One region of the Mesorhizobium sp. C399B genome, then DNA from elsewhere that is predicted to be linked to it. Evidence: predicted binding sites of a transcription regulator. Region 1 holds the regulator's gene; the other holds the start of a gene.
What was found. The regulator LexA, encoded in region 1, represses DNA repair genes until DNA is damaged. The targets are predictions, from matches to a motif close to TGTTCNNNNTGTGTTCNG.
Positions count from the first base shown of each region.

Region 1 (7,011 bases):
AAAGCCATTGGCAACCGCGCCGTTGGCCAGATGCGACCATGGCTTGTTGTCGAACGCCTTCCAGTAACCGCCATGGATGAAGACGACGAGCCCTTTGGGCATGACATCGGGAAGGAACAGATCGAGCCTGTTGCGCGGGCTGTCGCCATAGGCGATGTCGAGCTTGGCCCGACCGGACGCCGACATTGTGTCGCGAAAAGCCTGTGCCGGTGTGTCCCACGCGGCCGGCCAGCGATTGCTGCCGGCAATGTTGTCGCCGTTGGCGTAGGCATTGTCCCAATCGGCAACACGATGTTGGAGCATCTGCATCCCTCCCGGATGGCTTCAGTTCAGTCGACAGGAATGGCCGCCGAACAGGGCGGCGTCAATCCTGCGACCTAAAAACATTTTAGGCTTGAAACAAATTTCGACTGGTGCGATCCTGCGCCTTGTTCAGCCATGGGCGCGAGGCAGACAGGGGCAGCCGAAAATGCTTGGGCCATCAGCGCATATCGACACATTCACGCGCGACAACCTGCCGCCGCCGGAGCAATGGCCGGAGTTTTTGCTCGACGGCTTCGACTATCCCGACCACATAAATGCCGGCGTCGAATTGACCGACAGGCTGGTCGAAAAAGGGTTCGGCGACCACACCGCGCTGATCGGCAATGGCCGCCGCCGCACCTACAAGGAACTGTCCGACTGGACCAACAGGCTCGCCCATGCCCTGGTCGAGAATTATGGCGTCAAGCCGGGCAACCGGGTGCTGATCCGCTCGGCCAACAACCCGGCCATGGTCGCCTGTTGGCTGGCCGCCACCAAGGTTGGCGCGGTGGTCGTCAACACCATGCCGATGCTGCGCGCCGGCGAACTCGCCAAGATCGTCGACAAGGCGGAAATCACGGTTGCGCTTTGCGATACAAGGCTGATGGACGAGATGACCGCCTGCGCCAAGGGCAGTGCGTATCTCAAGCAGGTCATTGGCTTCGACGGCACGGCCAACCATGACGCGGAACTCGACCGCGCCGCCCTCGACAAGCCGGTCACCTTCACTGCCGTCAACACCGGCCGCGACGATGTCGCCCTGCTCGGCTTCACCTCCGGCACCACCGGCGTGCCGAAGGCGACGATGCATTTCCACCGCGACCTGCTGATCGTCGCCGACGCCTATGCCCGCGAAATCCTGGAGGTGACGCCCGACGACATCTTCGTCGGCTCCCCGCCCCTTGCCTTTACCTTCGGTCTTGGCGGGCTCGCCATCTTCCCGCTGCGTTTCGGCGCCGCGGCGACGCTGCTGGAACAGGCGACGCCACCCAACATGATCCACATCATCGAGACCTACAAAGCGACCATTTCCTTCACCGCTCCAACCGCCTATCGGGCCATGCTCAAGGCCATGGATCAAGGCGCTGACCTGTCCTCGCTGCGCGTCGCGGTTTCGGCGGGCGAGACGCTGCCGGCGCCTGTCTTCGAGGAATGGACTGAGAAGACCGGCAAGCCGATCCTCGATGGGATCGGCGCCACCGAGATGCTGCATATCTTCATCTCCAACCGCTTCGACGACATGAAGCCGGCCTCCACCGGCAAACCCGTCGGCGGCTATCAGGCACGCATCGTCGATGACGAGATGCGGGAGCTGCCGCGCGGCTCTACTGGCCGGCTGGCGGTGCGCGGCCCGACCGGCTGCCGCTACATGGCCGATGCCAGGCAAAAGGACTATGTCCGCGATGGCTGGAATCTCACCGGCGATACGTTCACGCAGGACGAGGATGGCTTCTTCCACTTCGCCGCGCGTTCCGACGACATGATCGTCAGCGCCGGCTACAACATCGCCGGCCCCGAGGTCGAAGCGGCGCTGCTCTCGCATCCCGACGTCGCCGAATGCGCGGTGACCGGCGCCGAGGACGGTGAACGCGGCCAGATCGTCGAGGCGCATATCGTGCTTGTGCAAGGTGTTTCGCCGGACGCATTGACCGTCAAACGCCTGCAGGACCACGTCAAGGCAACGATCGCGCCCTACAAATATCCGCGTTCGGTGAAGTTCATCGACGCCTTGCCCAAAACCCAGACCGGCAAGATCCAGCGCTTCCGGTTGCGCGCGGAGAAGAGCAATTGATTAAGCCGCACGATCCGGCGTCCGATGGCGCGCAGATGTCGTTCAAGGAGCGGATGTCCTACAGCGACTATCTGCAGCTGGACAAGGTGCTCGATGCGCAGGCGCCGCTGTCTTCGGCCCATGACGAGATGCTGTTCATCATCCAGCATCAGACATCGGAATTGTGGATGAAGCTCGCTTTGCACGAGATCGGCGCCGCGATCCGCTCTATCCGCGCCGACCGCCTCGAACCGAGCTTCAAGATGCTGTCTCGCGTCGCGCGCATCTTCGAGCAGCTCAACAATGCCTGGGACGTGCTGCGCACGATGACGCCAAGCGAATACACCGAGTTTCGCGACGCGCTCGGCCAATCCTCGGGCTTCCAGTCGTGGCAGTACCGCGCTATCGAGTTCATGGCCGGCAACCGCAACCTAGCCATGCTCGGGCCGCACAAGCACCGGCCCGATCTTACGGACAGGCTGGAAGCGATCCTGGCCACGCCGTCGCTGTACGACGAGGCGCTTCTGCTTTTGGCGCGCAATGGCTTCGACATCGGCGCCGATGCCGGGCGCACGGACTGGCGCGAGACGCGCGTCGAGAACGAAGACGTGCTGGCTGCCTGGCAAACCGTCTACCGCGACCCGCAGCGCTACTGGATGCTCTACGAACTGGCCGAGAAGCTGGTCGACTTCGAGGATTACTTCCGCCGCTGGCGCTTCAACCACGTCACCACGGTCGAGCGCATCATCGGCTTGAAGCGCGGCACGGGCGGCACCTCAGGCGCCTCCTATCTGAAGAAGATGCTGGAGGTTGTGCTGTTTCCGGAGCTCTGGACGGTCCGCACCCGGCTCTAGAGCATTTCACCGTTTAACGTAAACGGCGAAATGCTCTAGCTCTTTGATTTGACGCAATTGCGGACGGAAAACCGCTTCACACTTTTCCTGAAATTGCTCTAGTTCCTCAGGTGACCGCGGTCTTCACCGCGAAGCGGGCGTCCTGCCAGGCGCCGGTGCGCAGAATATCCTCCAGGACTTCGACCGCCTGCCAGACATCGCCATATCCGACATAGAGCGGCGTGAAGCCGAAACGGATGGTCGACGGCGCCCGGAAATCGCCGATCACGCCGCGCTCGATCAGCGCGCGCATCACCTGATAGCCATGCGGATGGAGGAACGACACCTGGCTGCCGCGCTGGCTGCCGTCGCGAGGACTTTCCAGTTCAAGCCCGTAGGCGCCGCATCTGGCTTCGACGAGCTGGATAAACAGGTCGGTCAGCGCGATGCTTTTTCTGCGCACCGCCGCCATATCGACGTCGTTCCAGATATCGAGCGCGCCCTTGAGCGCCCGCATCGACAGCACCGGCTGCGTTCCGCACAGGAAGCGGCGAATGCCGCTGCCGACGGCAAAGCCCTGCTCGAAGGCAAAGGGCCGCGCATGGCCCCACCAGCCGCTGAGCGGCTGGTGGGCATCGTCATGGTGGCGCTCGGCCGCGTAGATGAAGGCTGGCGAGCCCGGGCCGCCATTGAGGTATTTGTAGGTGCAGCCGACGGCGAAATCGGCATTGGCACGGTCAAGTTCGACCGGCAAGGCGCCGGCCGTGTGGCAGAGATCCCAGATGATCAGCGCGCCGGCGTCATGTGCCTTGCGCGTCAGCGCCGCCATGTCGCGCAACTGGCCGGATTTGTAGTTGACGTGGTTGACCAGGATGACGGCAACGCTGTCGTCGATCAGCTCCTCGATTGCGGCCGCGTCGACGCCCTCCAGCCGCAGCCGCGTTCCCGGCCGGGTCGAGGCGACGCCTTCGGCCATGTAGAGGTCGGTCGGGAAACTGTCGCCCTCGGCAACGATGACCGACCGATCCGGCCGCATGCCGAGCGCTGCGTGCAGCAGCTTGTAGATGTTGATCGAGGTTGTGTCGCAGACCACCGTCTGCCCATCAGCCGCGCCGATCAGTCGCCCGAGCTGATCTCCGAGTTCCACCGGCATGTTGAACCAGCCGGCGGTGTTCCAGGCGCGAATGAGATCGTGCGCCCATTCCTGCGTGGCGGCCTGCTGCAGTTCGCTGAAGACGACCGCTGACGCGGCGCCCAGGGAATTGCCGTCGAGATAAATCACGCCTTGCGGCAAGACAAAGCGTTCGCGCATGGAGCGCAGCGGATCGGCGGCATCCATTGCTTCGATTGTAGCGAGATCGGGTGTCGTGCTCATGATCCGGCGCCCCTCCATGGACAAACGCGCGCGGCGGAGCCTGCCGCCCAAACATGCCGGCGATCTTGAGTGGTCGCCCTTGAACTGTCAAACATTATATATAATTCACCCATTGAAAGGCTTTGATATATAATGATCCGCCGAGCGTTTATGTCTGATGGATCACGATGCTGGATGACGAGCAGACCTCGAAGACGGAAGCGGCCTATCGCCTGCTCAGGCGCGATATTCTTGCGACCCGGCTGGCGCCTGCCGCGCCGTTGAAGCTGAGCACGCTGCGCAACACCTACGGCATCGGCTGGACGCCGTTGCGCGAGGCGCTGTCGCGGCTGGAGGCGGAACGGCTTGTGACCGCCATCAGCAACCGCGGGTTTGCGGTCGCTCCCGTCTCTCGGGCGGAGCTCGAGGATTTGGCGCGTGCGCGGCTGGTGGTCGAACTGCCCCTGCTGGTGGAATCGATCGAGGAGGGCGACCGTGAGTGGGAAGACGCGGTCGTTGCCGCCCACTATCGTCTCTCACGGTGCGGGTCTGTTCTCGACGATCCATCGGATGATGCGGTCGACGCGTGGTACGAAAAACACGATGCCTTCCATGCGGCGCTGCTCAGTGCCGCGACATCCAGCTGGCTGCTGCGCTTCAATGCGACGATTTCCGACCAATTGCATCGCCATCACCGCTTTCTGGGTCTGGCCCCGACGCTGCGCGCCGCCGCCGGCCGCACGGATGGCCACCGGAAGGCCGTGGCGGCCCTGCGCGACGCCGTGGCGATCGAACACCATACCGCCCTGATGGAAGCGGCCCTCGATCGCGACGTCGAACGTGCGAAAACTCTGATGACCGCTCACATCGGCTACACGCTGCAGGTCTATGCCCAGAGTGAACCCGGCGCGGATGCTGCGCAGCCCCGTCCGAAAAGGAAGCGGCGATCGTAGCCGACGACGCAGGGCACTTTGTCTTCGTTTCACCCCGTTGCCGGCCAACGACTACGAGCGCCGCTCGGCGGTGCCGAACGTCACGCTGAACAAAACGTCAACACATTCATTAAACTTTAAAAGGTTGCGGAACACAACTGGAACAGATAGTGTTTGTTCTGGGTTTGTTTTTTCTGATTCTGGTTTCAGAACCCCTGGGGGCCGCGATGCTGACGCGCAAACAACATGAGCTTCTGATGTTCATCCATGAACGCCTGAAGGAGAGCGGAATCCCGCCGTCCTTCGATGAGATGAAGGAAGCGCTTGACCTCGCCTCCAAGTCCGGCATCCACCGCCTGATCACGGCGCTTGAGGAGCGCGGTTTCATTCGCCGGCTGCCGAACCGGGCGCGCGCGCTGGAAGTGCTGCGGCTGCCCGACTCGATCGCACCAGGCCTCAATGCGGCGAGGAAGTTTTCGCCGAGCGTCATTCAGGGCAGTCTTGGTCAAACCGGCCAAGGGCAAGGCGGCCAAGGACAAGGCGCGATGGGCCAAGGCGGTATCGGCCGCCAGATCAAGCCGGGCTCGCCGTCGCGTTCGATGTCGGCCGGCAATGACGACGCCGTTTCGGCGGTGTCGATCCCGGTGATGGGACGCATTGCTGCCGGTGTGCCGATCGACGCCATCCAGCATCAGACCCATTCGATCTCGGTGCCGCCCGACATGATCATGGGCGGTGAACACTACGCGCTCGAGGTCAAGGGCGATTCGATGATCGAGGCCGGCATTTTCGATGGCGACACGGTCATCATCCGCAATGCCGACACAGCCAGCCCCGGCGAGATCGTGGTGGCGTTGGTCGACGATGAGGAAGCGACCCTGAAACGCTTCCGCCGCAAGGGCGCCTCGATCGCCCTGGAAGCCGCCAACCCGGCCTACGAGACCCGCATTTTTGGACCGGACAGGGTGAAGGTGCAGGGCAAGCTTGTCGGATTGATCCGGCGCTACTGAGCCGGCTTGGGTTTGTACTTTTCACGCTGGTTGTAAGGCGGCAGGCCGCGCGCTTCGCGGGAGAAGCGGCGTTGCTCGTGCCAGGGGCGATACGGCTTGTCGACGGCGAAGCGGATGGTTGGCGCTGCAGCTGCCGATTGCGGATCGAAGAAGACGGCGGCGCTGCCGTCGCGGGCCAGCTGTTTCTTCGTCACGACCAGCACCAGCGGGTCGCGGCACGGATTGTAGGCGGTGGCGTCATCGATGACGATCAGGCTCGCGAAGGCACAGGCCGGCCGCGCCGTCTTGCGGTCTTTGGCAAGGGCTACAATGGCTCCGGAAGGGTGTCGGGCGATACAGAGATCGCCCATGCAATAGAAGGGCGACCCGGGCGGCAGATCGAGCGGATCGAGATCGAACCGCGTATCTGTTGCCTCGAAAATCTCGGGCGGGATAATGGTTTCGGCCCGCAGCGCCCGTTTCCAATTGTCCGTGGTGAATTCGTTGGAGCGTTCGCGGTTGAGGGCGAGTTCGCCGCCACCTATCGGCATGGCCACCAGATGTGCGTCCTCGGATATGAGCACGTCGGGCGTAAGCACCTGCGGCACCGTCAACAGGCCGGCCAGCGCGAAAGGCACGGCCGCCAGCCTGAGCCAGGTGGTGGCCATGGTGGCGATGACGAGGGCGACCGCCACCAACAGCACCGAGCGGATGGAGATCAGCCCGACGGCGTCGACCGGCGAGCGCTCGGAAATCCAGGCCGATATAGCGATCATCGCCATCAGACCCTTGCCCATCACATAGAGGAACGGCCCGTCGGCGCCGAACG
Region 1 is NZ_CP100472.1:28,595-35,605, reverse strand. Features, by position in the region: gene NLY36_RS00170 (hormone-sensitive lipase) at 1-303, opposite strand, end outside; gene NLY36_RS00165 (AMP-binding protein) at 470-2,095, shown strand; gene kynA (tryptophan 2,3-dioxygenase) at 2,092-2,928, shown strand; gene kynU (kynureninase) at 3,035-4,282, opposite strand; gene NLY36_RS00150 (GntR family transcriptional regulator) at 4,450-5,214, shown strand; gene lexA (transcriptional repressor LexA) at 5,421-6,203, shown strand; gene NLY36_RS00140 (ComEC/Rec2 family competence protein) at 6,197-7,011, opposite strand, start outside.

Region 2 (7,011 bases), 800 kb from region 1:
GAAGCGACCGCTGCTATATTCATTTCCATCGTCCCAACCGTACGAAATTGGCTTGACGCTTATTCGTACATAAAGTACGATATCTCTTTTCGCAGAGAGGAATGTCCTTGAGCACAGCGAACCATGTTGCCTTCGCCGATCTCTCTCGGCCTTTGCTGTCACCCCCGTCGTTGCCGCCGCCTTTGTTGCCGCCGCCTTTATTGCCGCCCCCTTTGTTGCCCTTGTCATTCGATCAGTGCGAACGCCTCGCCGGGGCTTGGCGAATGGCCAGCCAAGACATCGCCGACGACATCCGCTTCATCCGCCAATATCTGAAAGTCGTTGCCGAGAAGGACGAGAGGCTGTCGACCGGCACCCTTGTTCACAGCCGCGCCTATGTCGAGGCCTGCGCCGGCTGGCTGCCACAGACTGTAACGCGCTATCTGCGCCACCTGCGCCAGATCACCGAATGCGAACTGACCATGACAGCTGCCGGCATTCGCTTTGCGCTGTCGAGTTATGCCTGGGAGGCATGAGGGCGCCTGTCGCCAAACACAAGGAATTGCGCTGCCCGTCGCAGGCGCAATTCGTCAGGTTGAGAGGCTCGGGCGCGCCTGAACGGCGGGCGCCAAGGATGGCCCCGGCCAGCGAATTCCGGCCTTGCTTTATTTCGACTGGCCTTATTTCTGGCCTTATTTCGATTTGGCTTTGCCGGACTTTGCGGCGGCAGGCTTCGCCGCCTTTGGCTTGGCGGCTGCCTTGGCGGGCTTGGCGTCAGCTTTCTTCGCCGCCTTTTTGGGCTTGGCGACCGCGCCATCGACTTCAGCCGTGGCCTGCTCCCAGTGTTCCTGATGCGCGCCTTCAGGCCGGCCGGCCTTTTCCCAGATCTCGTGCGCGCGCTGGCGAATGCGGTCCTGTTTGTCGTCCGTCACTTAAGCCTCCGTGGTTGGGTCCGGTCGGTTGGTCCAGATTCCACGAAAACATTAGCCGAAAATTCGACCGGCGTCTTGAGTGACGAGACATCTCAGCGCGGGTCGGAAATCACCGCAACGCCGAGCAGCGCCGCTTTCTTGACGATCAGCCCGGCGAGGTCGGCATCCGAACGATCGGTGCCGGTGCGCTCCCGCAGGAGCGCGATCGCTTCCTTCATCGATAACAGCGCCGTGTTGCGCTCGGCCAGCAACTTGTCGCAACACGCCGCAACATTGGCGGAGTTCGGGGTCTCGACATGCGGCAACATGGCAATTCTCCTTTCATCATGTTCGTCATTCGGCCCTGCCGCCCTTTTGGGAAGAACGACAGGGCCGTATCACCGATGAATGGTTAGGTTGTCGAGCGTTACTCGACCACCTCGACAATCCTGCGCGTGCTGGGGTCGACCAACACGGTATGGTTGTCGACGACGGCGTATCTGTACTGAACGTCGGGAACCTCCTGCAGCTCGACAGTGTCAGGCAAGGCAGTGCCGACATTCAATTCGACGCCGAGCAGATTGACCGAGGCAAGCGGATGTTTCTTTACGTATTGGTGCACGACCGTGCGCTGTTCCGGGGTGATGATCACCTGCTGCTGTGCCGGCTGCGTGACGATGACCTCGTCGGCGGCGGCAATGCCGATACCAGCGATCATGGCGAGCCCGGCGACGGCGGGAATAAGGATGGTTTTCATCTTCGTCTCCTGTCGTTGTTGGCGAGCTCCGCCGTGTTCCCGCATGAGGCGAAAACAGCGCAGATCGAGGTGGCGGGCTCCTGGAGGCAAACGCAGCCGGTACGGTCTTGTTCCGCAAGCGGAGACTAAATTGATCGGCTTCCGGTCATGCCAGCAGAACCCGCACCCGCAAGATTCGCATTGAAGCACAATCCCTCAGGAGACCTTCGACATGGACGATGCACGGCTCCAATTCCGGTGGCGATCGCGGCCGGCGCCGGCATTGATCCGGTGACCGCGTCGCGCCCGGCCAAGACCGGAACCGACCGCCTTCGTGCCACGCCGTGAAGTTTCAAGCAAAGGTCATTGCTTCGGCGGCTGCGCAGGCACCTCGCCAGGCTTGATCACCGGCGTCTTGCCCTGATCCGGCGGCGGCTGCGTCATACCCTGGTCACCACTGGGCGGCGGCTGCAGCACGCCGCCGCAGGGACCGAGCGTGCTGGACGATTCGCCACCGCCATTGGCGGCCGGCGGCTTCTGACCATCGTCCTGAGGCTGCGCCTGGCAAGGCGCGGCAGGGCCGTGCTGGTCGCTATTGTCCTGCGCGGCCGCCGGGTCGACCAGCGCCAAGAGCAGCACGCATGGGATGAGGGGGAAAGTCTTCATGGTCCAGCTCCTCTGGATTCATCACCTTGGCAAAGCAGACTAGTCCTTGGCAAAGCAGACTGGCGGCAATTGGTTCCACTGAAGCTGGAGTGGTTGCTGGAACCTGGCAGCCGGAAGTGAGTTCCACCTTCTCGACGCTAAGCCGCCCAGAGGAGGCAATCATGGAACGAAACAGAAAACCCAATGACGAGGTCGAGGCGCCACCGAGCAAAAACGATGCCCGCGACAGGATCGCCAATGATGAAGTGGAAGCGCCGACGCCGCGCCGGCAGGATTGGGATGCGCTGCGTGGCGCAACGGTCCTGCCCGACGGAGCAGATGAGGAAAGCCTGCCGGACACCACCGGTGTCGAGAAGGAAGGCGAACTGCCCGAGGAGGATGACGACAACCCCTACCAAGACAGTGACGATGCCTTGCCCGACGACGCCGAGGAAGCCGCCATTGGTCACGACCTGGCGAGGCGCGGCGGCCCGTTCGACGACGTGTAAGGCAGCGACCGCGGACTTTCGAGAGGTTTCCCGGGACGTCCACGCCGTCACCAGTTGGACCAAGTATGAGCTGAAGGCGATGCCGGAGCATCGCGATATTTCGAAGGATCCGGCTGGCCGGATCCTTCGTTTAAGGCGCCTTGGCGGTTTGGCTTAGCCCTTGTGGTCAAGGGCTGGACGGCGACAATCTCGGCACCTTCGACAGCCGAGAAGCAGCCGAGAAGCACGAACGCGAAGCCCAATATTTCAAGCGCCGTCGAGGCCGCTCGCCTGAAATCTTCAAAGTGCGCAAGAAATCCCCGCCGCGGGCGGTGCAGACACGCTCCGGCATCGCGGCGCTGCGAACCGGGCCATCGACCGCCGGCACTTGAGTGCCGACGGGCTCTGACCTTCAATTCGACCCGGGATCGCCGAGCGCCTCGGTGACGAAGGACGCCGCGATCAGGTCGTCGGCGTCGAGGCGTAGGGAGCCTTCGACACCTCCCATGATGGCTGCGACCTTCTGGAAGGTCTGCATCTCGTGTTCAGTAACGCTGGCGTCTCGCATCCTGGCTTTCAGATCGGCGATGCGTCGGCCCAGTGAGGCCGACGTTCCGATTTCTCTTTTCGACATGGTGGCCTGCTCCTCCCCCAACCCATGCTGTGGACGTACTCAAGTCTGCCTATATATAAGGCAGCGCGAATACAGTCGCCGCAACGCGCGATATCTGGGAAGGTTCCGGCGCCAAATAGTCACGAAATAATACGTGGTGGGACTCGGGTATGTTAAGCGCCGACGCGGCGATAGACACCGCAGCCAGCGGCTGCGGCCATCGGCCTGGCCAACCCGTGTCGCGGGTCGCGAATGCGGGTCGGACTTTGATCGCCGCGCGCGAACAGTCAGCGAGAGGCCGGAACCACGCCGGACACCGAGCGCGCCGTTTCGGGCGAAAACACCACGAAAGCAAAAACCAGAACGGCAGCGGCGATAATGAGCGAGCCGCCGGCGACGATCGGTTCAAGCGCCGGGTTTCCCTGCAGCATCACGTACAGCGCCGGCAGCATGATCACCAAGCCGAGAGTGTAGAGCCCGTAGTGGATCATGGCGACGCGACGCGCCGCCTTTTGCGGATTGAGCGCGTAGTAGCCGCCGAAGATGGCGCTCGTCACCCAACCGAGCAGATTGATATGCGCGTGCGCCGGAAAAGCGGCGTGGTCGCCCGAGATCGCCATCTGCAGGCCGGCCGCAATCCCCAACATCAGGAACAAGATGGCAGTTTTGAAAAAGAGTTCCGAAATCCTCGGCATGTCATTTCTCCCCCTATGCGGTCTGCGACCGCTTGCGTCCTGGAGAATACACCCACGCGCAGAAATTTTCCACGCCGCGCTTATGGGCCATGCCTGCACAGCTTTTTGCACGCTGTTCGACTTTTCTGGTTGCCGCAACCCGGCGCCGCCCCGCTACGGCGTCAGCAAGATGTCGGCGCCCGCTCGCTCGTCGAAAACCACCGCGCAGCCGCGCCCCAGCGCCACTGCCGACAGCGCGTTGGCCACCGTCTCGTCCGGCGATACGAAATCACCGGTCAGCACTCGCAACTCCTCCACCGCCCTGGCCATTGACACGCAGTGCCCGGCAACGCGATCGCTCGTGCAGGCGTCAATGACGCTGACGAGGTCGATCATCTCGAACTGGCCCATACCTGCCTCCACAAAAACAGCGTCCCGTCGCGGATATGAACGCCGAGGCGAGAGACAATGTTCCGCAGGTCCGATGCCCAGGCGGAGCACTCGACAGCCCGACCTGGAACGGGCCGGCCGGCGACAACCGCTTCGCTTGACAATAGGCCCTGTTTGTTCTCTATTTGTTCGGCAAAAACGCCTCTCACAACAGACGCGGCTAATGCTGCAACGCCGCAAAGGGAACGGTCGGGATGGAGCCCACCATCCTGCATGCGGATCTCGACGCCTTCTACGCCTCGGTCGAGCAGCTGCTCGACCCGGCGCTCAGGGGCAAGCCGATCGCCGTCGGCGGCGGCGTCGTGCTTGCCGCTTCCTACGAAGCCAGGGCTTTCGGCGTGCGCGGCGGCATGCCCGGACGACGCGCGCGCGAGCTTTGCCCCGGACTGATCTTCGTCGGCGGCCATTTCGCCGACTATCAGCGGCTGGGCCACGCCGCCATCAAGGTGCTCGACGATTTCACGCCGCTGGTCGAGCGGATTTCCATCGATGAAGCCTTTGCCGACGTCGCCGGCTGCACGCATCTGTTCGGGTCGCCGGCCGAGATCGCCGCCACGGTGCGTCGGCGCGTCCGGGCAGAGCTCGGCCTGCCGATCTCGATCGGCGTGGCGCGCACCAAGCATCTGGCCAAGATCGCCTCGCAGGTGGCCAAGCCCGACGGGCTGGTGGTGGTCGATCCGGACACCGAACTTGCCTTCCTGCATGATCTGCCGGTCGGGCTGATGTGGGGCGTCGGCCCGGCGACCAGAGCGCGGCTGGCCGAGATCGGCATCGAGACCATCGGCCAGTTGGCAAAGACGCATGGTGGGGCGCTGCGAAGGTTGCTCGGGCCCGCCGCCGGCGAAAAGCTGGCGTCGCTGGCATGGAACCGCGACCCGCGAAAGCTCGAAACCCACAGGCGGTCGCATTCCGCCGGCGCGCAGTCGGCGCTTGGCAGACGGCCGGCCGAGGCGCGTATCTTCGGACCCGTCCTGCTGCATCTGGCAGACGGGGTCGCCAGCCGGCTCAGGGCGAAATCACGGCCCGGGCGCACGGTGACGGTGCGCGTGCGTTTCGCCGATCTGCACGCGGTCACACGCTCGCTGACGCTCGAGCAACCGATTTCGGCAACCGCGATGCTGGCCGAAATCGCCGGGGAGCTGGTGCGCGGCGTGCTGGCCGCCAACCCTCGGGAGAAGACCATCTCGCTGCTGGCGATCTCGGTGTCGCAGCTGGAAGAAAGTGCCGAGCTGCAGTTGGAGCTGCCGCTCGGGCTTGCCGATGAAAAGCAGCGACCCGGCAGCAGGCAAGGCCTGGCGCGCTTTGGCGCCGACCGCGCCATCGACAAGATCCGCCAGCGCTTTGGCAGAGAGGCTGTCGGCTATGGCGCCGTGGCGCTGGAAGCCCGGCGCTCGGTTCCCGATGCCTTCCGCGAACTGGCGGAAAGGGAACTGTGAGTGCGGCGCGACGGCAAGGCCAATGTTTAGGCTGGGCCAGTCCGCGCTGCATTGCCGCTCTGTTTGAGCAGGCCGACCAACCAGGCCAGACCCGCCGCAGTTTCGGACATTTTTCGCACCGCAACCCGGCCACGCCATGCACGCCCAAGAACAACGCTTTATCGATGAAGGTGGACTTGCAGTTAGTGCATCGGGACCAAGAAAACCCGGGACGGGACGACGGCGCCGCGAAGGTTGACAGTGCCGATCCGTCTGGCATTATCGCGTAAGCTTGGAGGATTCACTATGAAGAAAACCTATTCGAAGCCTGTTCTGGTCAAAAAAGGCAAGCTTTCGCAGGTTACGGCGCTCGCCAATGGAGCGGGTTCCGGCCCGATCGAGTGAGGTCGTTGAGTCGGACTGTCGCCTGATCTGGCGGCCTCGCCTGACACTGGAGATGCGGCATGAAGAAGACCTATTCGAAGCCGGTGCTGGTCAAGAAGGGCAAGCTCTCGCAGGTTACAGCCGACAATGGTAACGGCTCCGGGCCGGTCGCAGTCTAGCAGCCGATTATCCGACGCCTCGTGCCGTCTGGCCGGGAACAGGGCTTTGGGTGCCCGACGTGGAGAGTGGAAAATGAAGAAAACCTATCTGAAACCGGTGCTGGTCAAAAAAGGCAAGCTCTCGCAGGTCACCGCGAACGGTGCTTCCAATCCGCGATAAACCCTTTCACCCCGATTAATCGCGACACGCTTCAGCGCACAACCATCAGATCGTCGAGCACGAGCTGCCAATAGTGGCTCGTGGAGAGGCGCACGCGCGTCACTGCCGCCAGCATCGGCGCATAGTGGACGGGCGCCAGTGCCGACAGGACGATCGTGTCGCTGGCGATCAGCCGGTCGCCAAGCCAGCTCTCGACCAGTGCGGTTTCGCCTTCGGACTTCAACCATGCCGCTGTCAGCATCACGGAATGGAACCCGAACGGTTTGTCGCTCGAGAATTCGGCCGGGTGTCCGCTGCTCGTATAGCAGACATGGTCTCCCGAGATATTGCCGTTGACGTAGCCTTCGCTGCCTTCGGTATGATCGCGCGCCAGTGCG
Region 2 is NZ_CP100472.1:5,781,528-5,788,538, reverse strand. Features, by position in the region: gene NLY36_RS27555 (hypothetical protein) at 264-515, shown strand; gene NLY36_RS27550 (DUF2934 domain-containing protein) at 672-911, opposite strand; gene NLY36_RS27545 (hypothetical protein) at 1,004-1,219, opposite strand; gene NLY36_RS27540 (DUF1236 domain-containing protein) at 1,318-1,647, opposite strand; gene NLY36_RS27535 (hypothetical protein) at 1,990-2,292, opposite strand; gene NLY36_RS27530 (hypothetical protein) at 2,454-2,780, shown strand; gene NLY36_RS27525 (hypothetical protein) at 2,921-3,151, shown strand; gene NLY36_RS27520 (hypothetical protein) at 3,172-3,393, opposite strand; gene NLY36_RS27515 (heme-copper oxidase family protein) at 3,660-4,067, opposite strand; gene NLY36_RS27510 (hypothetical protein) at 4,221-4,457, opposite strand; gene dinB (DNA polymerase IV) at 4,691-5,932, shown strand; gene NLY36_RS27500 (hypothetical protein) at 6,218-6,316, shown strand; gene NLY36_RS27495 (hypothetical protein) at 6,376-6,474, shown strand; gene NLY36_RS27490 (hypothetical protein) at 6,666-7,011, opposite strand, start outside.
Region 2: dinB (DNA polymerase IV) is a predicted target of LexA. The motif match lies at 4,612-4,629, and genes of this name have one in related genera.